DNA from 2 places in the Staphylococcus saprophyticus subsp. saprophyticus ATCC 15305 genome. Region 2 is predicted to be linked to the other one. Evidence: a T-box and tRNA genes for the amino acid it is inferred to sense, from the RefSeq annotation. Region 2 holds a T-box; the other holds one or more tRNA genes.
What was found. A T-box is a leader RNA that pairs with one kind of tRNA and senses whether it is charged. The one in region 2 lies ahead of SSP_RS05635 (valine--tRNA ligase), so its partner is inferred to be a tRNA-Val.

Region 1: it encodes a tRNA-Val, which carries the amino acid that the T-box ahead of SSP_RS05635 (valine--tRNA ligase) is inferred to sense. The anticodon was not compared.

The regions. Positions count from the first base shown of each region.
Region 1 covers NC_007350.1:963,089-966,474, reverse strand. Annotated here, with positions in the region: tRNA gene SSP_RS04740 (tRNA-Trp) at 1-33, opposite strand, end outside; tRNA gene SSP_RS04735 (tRNA-Tyr) at 49-132, opposite strand; tRNA gene SSP_RS04730 (tRNA-Thr) at 141-216, opposite strand; tRNA gene SSP_RS04725 (tRNA-Phe) at 229-301, opposite strand; tRNA gene SSP_RS04720 (tRNA-Asp) at 310-385, opposite strand; tRNA gene SSP_RS04715 (tRNA-Met) at 395-468, opposite strand; tRNA gene SSP_RS04710 (tRNA-Ser) at 482-574, opposite strand; tRNA gene SSP_RS04705 (tRNA-Ser) at 619-711, opposite strand; tRNA gene SSP_RS04700 (tRNA-Ile) at 721-794, opposite strand; tRNA gene SSP_RS04695 (tRNA-Met) at 822-895, opposite strand; tRNA gene SSP_RS04690 (tRNA-Ala) at 921-996, opposite strand; tRNA gene SSP_RS04685 (tRNA-Pro) at 1,017-1,090, opposite strand; tRNA gene SSP_RS04680 (tRNA-Arg) at 1,099-1,172, opposite strand; tRNA gene SSP_RS04675 (tRNA-Leu) at 1,191-1,276, opposite strand; tRNA gene SSP_RS04670 (tRNA-Gly) at 1,284-1,358, opposite strand; tRNA gene SSP_RS04665 (tRNA-Leu) at 1,362-1,443, opposite strand; tRNA gene SSP_RS04660 (tRNA-Lys) at 1,460-1,535, opposite strand; tRNA gene SSP_RS04655 (tRNA-Thr) at 1,543-1,618, opposite strand; tRNA gene SSP_RS04650 (tRNA-Val) at 1,632-1,707, opposite strand; rRNA gene rrf (5S ribosomal RNA) at 1,717-1,831, opposite strand; rRNA gene SSP_RS04640 (23S ribosomal RNA) at 1,910-3,386, opposite strand, start outside.
Region 2 covers NC_007350.1:1,147,150-1,150,535, forward strand. Annotated here, with positions in the region: gene SSP_RS05620 (AbrB family transcriptional regulator) at 1-207, shown strand, start outside; partial or broken gene SSP_RS05625 (MFS transporter) at 355-789, shown strand; gene SSP_RS05630 (DNA-3-methyladenine glycosylase I) at 964-1,530, opposite strand; T-box leader at 1,589-1,831, shown strand; gene SSP_RS05635 (valine--tRNA ligase) at 1,875-3,386, shown strand, end outside.

The DNA of each region.
Region 1 (3,386 bases), 180 kb from region 2:
GAGACCTCTATTCTACCGTTGAAATATGCCCCTATTAAATTAAATAAATGGTGGAGGGGGGCAGATTCGAACTGCCGAACCCGAAGGAGCGGATTTACAGTCCGCCGCGTTTAGCCACTTCGCTACCCCTCCAAAAAAGATGGTGCCGGCCAGAGGACTTGAACCCCCAACCTACTGATTACAAGTCAGTTGCTCTACCAGTTGAGCTAGGCCGGCTTGCATTAAAAATGGTTCAGGACAGAATCGAACTGCCGACACATGGAGCTTCAATCCATTGCTCTACCAACTGAGCTACTGAACCATAATAAATGGCGGTCCCGATGGGATTCGAACCCACGATCTCCTGCGTGACAGGCAGGCGTGTTAACCGCTACACTACGGGACCTTTTAAAAATTGCGGGAGGCGGATTTGAACCACCGACCTTCGGGTTATGAGCCCGACGAGCTACCGAACTGCTCCATCCCGCGTTAATAATATAAATGGCGGAGGAAGAGGGATTCGAACCCCCGCGAGCCGTTAAGCTCCTGTCGGTTTTCAAGACCGATCCCTTCAGCCGGACTTGGGTATTCCTCCACAAATATTAGCTAAAAATAAATTATATTCAATTATTATAAAGATGGCGGAGGAAGAGGGATTCGAACCCCCGCGGGCCGTTAAGCCCCTGTCGGTTTTCAAGACCGATCCCTTCAGCCGGACTTGGGTATTCCTCCAAAATTATATGGACCTTGCAGGACTCGAACCTGCGACCGAACGGTTATGAGCCGTTAGCTCTAACCAACTGAGCTAAAGGTCCTAAATATAATTTACAACTAATAATTAGTGGCGGTGGAGGGGATCGAACCCCCGACCTCACGGGTATGAACCGTACGCTCTAGCCAGCTGAGCTACACCGCCGTTGTATTTTAGTTTGTATTAAATATGGTGGAGACTAGCGGGATCGAACCGCTGACCTCCTGCGTGCAAAGCAGGCGCTCTCCCATCTGAGCTAAGCCCCCATATATAAATTTTCAGGGAATCGGGAAGACAGGATTCGAACCTGCGACCCCTTGGTCCCAAACCAAGTGCTCTACCAAGCTGAGCTACTTCCCGTAAATTAGTGCGCCCAATAGGGGTCGAACCTATAACCTCTTGATTCGTAGTCAAGTACTCTATCCAGTTGAGCTATGGGCGCATAATTTTTATAGGATGATGCCGAGGACCGGAATCGAACCGGTACGATAATCACTTATCGCAGGATTTTAAGTCCTGTGCGTCTGCCAGTTCCGCCACCCCGGCAAAATAATGGAGCAGAAGACGGGATTCGAACCCGCGACCCCGACCTTGGCAAGGTCGTATTCTACCGCTGAACTACTTCTGCATATGCGGGTGAAGGGAGTCGAACCCCCACGCCGTAAGGCGCTAGATCCTAAGTCTAGTGCGTCTGCCAATTCCGCCACACCCGCGATATTAAAATGATAATGGTGAGCCATAGTGGGCTCGAACCACTGACCCTCTGATTAAAAGTCAGATGCTCTACCAACTGAGCTAATGGCTCATCAAAATGGTGCCGGCCAGAGGACTTGAACCCCCAACCTACTGATTACAAGTCAGTTGCTCTACCAGTTGAGCTAGGCCGGCTAAATTAAATAAATGGTGGAGGATGACGGGTTCGAACCGCCGACCCTCTGCTTGTAAGGCAGATGCTCTCCCAGCTGAGCTAATCCTCCATATAAATTGCCTGGCAACGTCCTACTCTTGCGGAACGTAAGTCCGACTACCATCGGCGCTAAGGAGCTTAACTTCTGTGTTCGGCATGGGAACAGGTGTGACCTCCTTGCCATTGTCACCAGACAATGAAATGTATGAAATTATACATTCAAAACTAGATAGTAAGTAAAATATGATTCAACCAAACAAAACATTTAAAATTTGATTAAGTCTTCGATCGATTAGTATTCGTCAGCTGCACATATCGCTATGCTTCCACCTCGAACCTATTAACCTCATCATCTTTGAGGGATCTTATAACCGAAGTTGGGAAATCTCATCTTGAGGGGGGCTTCATGCTTAGATGCTTTCAGCACTTATCCCGTCCATACATAGCTACCCAGCGATGCCGTTGGCACGACAACTGGTACACCAGAGGTATGTCCATCCCGGTCCTCTCGTACTAAGGACAGCTCCTCTCAAATTTCCTACGCCCACGACGGATAGGGACCGAACTGTCTCACGACGTTCTGAACCCAGCTCGCGTACCGCTTTAATGGGCGAACAGCCCAACCCTTGGGACCGACTACAGCCCCAGGATGCGATGAGCCGACATCGAGGTGCCAAACCTCCCCGTCGATGTGAACTCTTGGGGGAGATAAGCCTGTTATCCCCGGGGTAGCTTTTATCCGTTGAGCGATGGCCCTTCCATGCGGAACCACCGGATCACTAAGTCCGTCTTTCGACCCTGCTCGACTTGTAAGTCTCGCAGTCAAGCTTCCTTATGCCTTTACACTCTATGAATGATTTCCAACCATTCTGAGGAAACCTTTGAGCGCCTCCGTTACTCTTTAGGAGGCGACCGCCCCAGTCAAACTGCCCATCTGACACTGTCTCCCACCATGATAAATGGTGCGGGTTAGAAATCCAACACAGCGAGGGTAGTATCCCACCAACGCCTCCACGTAAGCTAGCGCTCACGTATCTCAGGCTCCTACCTATCCTGTACAAGCTGTGCCGAATTTCAATATCAGACTACAGTAAAGCTCCACGGGGTCTTTCCGTCCTGTCGCGGGTAACCTGCATCTTCACAGGTACTATGATTTCACCGAGTCTCTCGTTGAGACAGTGCCCAAATCGTTACGCCTTTCGTGCGGGTCGGAACTTACCCGACAAGGAATTTCGCTACCTTAGGACCGTTATAGTTACGGCCGCCGTTTACTGGGGCTTCGATTCGTAGCTTCGCAGAAGCTAACCACTCCTCTTAACCTTCCAGCACCGGGCAGGCGTCAGCCCCTATACATCACCTTACGGTTTAGCAGAGACCTGTGTTTTTGATAAACAGTCGCTTGGGCCTATTCACTGCGGCTCTCCTGGGCGTTAACCCTAAAGAGCACCCCTTCTCCCGAAGTTACGGGGTCATTTTGCCGAGTTCCTTAACGAGAGTTCGCTCGCTCACCTTAGAATTCTCATCTTGACTACCTGTGTCGGTTTGCGGTACGGGCACCACAATTCTAGCTAGAGGCTTTTCTTGACAGTGTGAAATCAACGACTCGAGGAAACAATTTCCTCTCCCCATCACAGCTCAATCTTAAGAATGCCGGATTTGCCTAACACTCAATCTCACTGCTTGGACGTACAATCCAATCGTACGCTTCGCCTATCCTACTGCGTCCCCCCATCGCTTAAAACGAATAAT
Region 2 (3,386 bases):
TCGATGGTGTCTAATCATTCTGTAAATGAATTGTTCCTTGGTGCTGCACCTGGTGGCATGAGCCAAATCGTATTAGTAGCAATTGAAACAGGTGCCGATGTGGCGCTGATATCGAGTTATCATATTTTTAGGATATTCTTTATTTTATTCTTAATTGCACCTTTATTAGGTCATTTACTCAAATATATAGATAGATCACATTCATAGAGCTATTAGAATTTATTGATTTACTATTGAGTTTGATTAGGTATTTTAAAATGAAATATGTTCACAAATAACCTTCTATGAATAGAAGGTTATTTTTTAATGAAAACAAAATGCATAAAATAATAATCAGACATTTTAAGGGGATTATCATTAATTTCATTCCAATTTTTAAATATGGGTAACTTAATATTCTTATTTATAGGTCTACTAATGATCGGTATCGTATTATCAGTCTACGAAGGCACAATGCCAGGCACACTACCGACACTATTCTTTTCAAATGTTCGTTATAGAACACTGTCTTGGACATTTAACATTTCAGTGTCTGTGTTTGGTGGTACGACACCTTTAGTAGCGACAAGGTTGGTACATGAAACTGGAAACAACCTTGCCCCAGGCTTTTATTGGTTAATAGTGAGTATTATTGGCCTTATAGTTGTCGTGTTTTTATTTAAAGACACTTCAAAACAGTCTTTAAAAGGCTCTTATCCAACTGTTTCTAATGAAAAAGAATTTAAAATAGCTGTTGAAAACCCTAAAGATTCATTATGGTGGCATTCAGAAAGCCAACAAAATAAATAATCTATTAATTACATTATGAAACAGCGATGTACTTTTTAATGATTTCATTTTACTTATAACAAATGAAATCATTGAAAAATATTTTTTAATTTAAAAATAAGCATATAGGTTATGAATATATACGAGTCACTTTTACAAGTAATTTAGTTTAACAAATTTTAATCATCTAATTATTTAGTTATGGTTATAAATCGGCTTGTTTGGACAAGACTGCAAATGCGCATTATACAATCCAGCAGCCTCTAAAAATGAAAAAACTGTTACTGGACCTAAAAATTTGAACCCATAACTTTTTAAAGATTTTGAAAGTTTTGTTGCACGTTCATCTACAGTAATTCGGTCACTAGGTTGTTTGTAACCACAATTAATGGGTTCATAATCAACAGTTGACCATAAATAATCACTGAAACTACCGTAGTCTTTTTCAATTTCAAAGTAACCTTTTGCTTGACTTACAATTGCTTCTAATTTTTTTCTGTTATGTACGATATTAGGGAAAGTCATTAATTGATCAATATCCTTATCTGTCATTTTTACAATTTGATGAGGATCGAAATCATAAAATGCTTGTTCATAGGATTCTTTTTTCTTTAATATTGTTAACCATGAAAGACCAGCATGTTGAGATTCTAGTGCTAAGAGTTTAAACAATTTGAGACTATCATATAGTGGTTGCCCCCATACTTCGTCATGATATTTTAAATAGATCGGATCTTTGGTACCAAATGCACAGTCGTTCATAAATTTCACTCCATTTTATTGACTTATTTTAACATCCATTATACTATAATTAAGTAAATAAATATTGTCTACTGGGAAGAGTAAATAGGCTTGAATTTAACAGAGAGTACAAGAATGCTGAAAATGTACAATTTAACTTATTGAAGGTAGCCCACATTGAACTTTAACTGAACACTAATCATATGAAGATATCTGTTTAATAGGTTAAAGCGTGCTTGAGCGTTAATCATGTAATTAAGTGCTTGAAATTAGTTTGTAATTTCTTGAATTTAGGTGGTACCACGGAATATCCGTCCTATTTTGATAGGGCGGATATTTTTTATTTTTAAGGAGGATTTTAACACATGGAAATGAAACCAAAATATAATCCAAGGGAAGTTGAGTCTGGACGTTATGACCAATGGGTAAACAGTGGATATTTTAAAGCAAAAGATGATCAATCTAAAGAAACATATACAATCGTTATTCCGCCTCCAAATGTAACTGGTAAATTACATCTTGGTCATGCTTGGGATACAACATTACAAGATATATTGACACGTATGAAACGCATGCAGGGTTACGATACCTTATATCTGCCAGGCATGGATCATGCAGGCATTGCGACACAAGCTAAAGTAGAAGCAAAATTAAATGAACAAGGTTTATCTCGACATGATTTAGGAAGAGAAAAATTCTTGGAGCAAGCATGGGACTGGAAAGAGGAATATGCAAACTTTATCAGACAACAATGGGCTAAACTTGGTCTTGGTCTAGATTATAGTAGAGAAAGATTCACATTGGATGAAGGTTTAAGTAAAGCAGTTAAAAAAGTATTCGTTGATATGTACAATAAAGGTTTGATTTATCGTGGCGAATATATTATTAATTGGGATCCTATTGCGCGCACGGCTTTATCTGATATTGAAGTTATACATGAAGATGTGCAAGGCAAATTTTACCATTTTAAATATCCTTATGCAGATGGTAATGGTTATATTGAAATTGCAACGACGCGTCCAGAAACGATGTTAGGTGACACTGCAATTGTGGTTAACCCGAATGATGAACGTTATAAAGACGTAATAGGTAAAACAGTTATTTTACCTATTGTAGGTAGAGAATTACCAATATTGGCTGATGAATATGTAGATATTGAATTTGGTAGTGGTGCGATGAAAGTTACACCTGCGCATGACCCAAATGATTTTGAAATAGGTAATCGACATGATTTAGAGCGTATTATTGTCATGGATGAATCAGGTAAGATGAATGACAAAGCTGATAAATACCAAGGCATGGATCGTTTTGATTGTCGTGAACAATTAGTAAAAGATTTAGAAGCAGAAAACCTAGTCATTAAAATTGAAGAGCATGAACATTCAGTTGGTCATTCTGAACGTTCTGGTGCAGTCGTAGAACCTTATTTATCTACACAATGGTTCGTTAAGATGAAACCACTTGCTGAACAAGCATTAAATAACCAAAAAACAGACGACAGAATCGATTTTGTTCCAGCCCGCTTTGAAAAAACATTTAATCGATGGATGGAAGAAATTCGAGATTGGACAATATCTAGACAACTTTGGTGGGGGCATCAAATTCCAGCATGGTACCATAAGGAAACTGGTGAAATATTTGTAGGTGAGCATGAACCAGAAGATATTGAAAACTGGGTACAAGATGAAGATGTCTTGGATACTTGGTTCTCCAGTGCTTTATGGCCGTTTTCTACACTAGGCTGGCCTGATGTCGAAGCAGATGACTTCCAACGTTATTTCCCAACAAATGCTTTAGTGACTGGTTATGATATTATCTTTTTCTGGGTAGCTAGAATGATTTTCCAAGGATTAGAATTTACTGGAAAACGTCCGTTC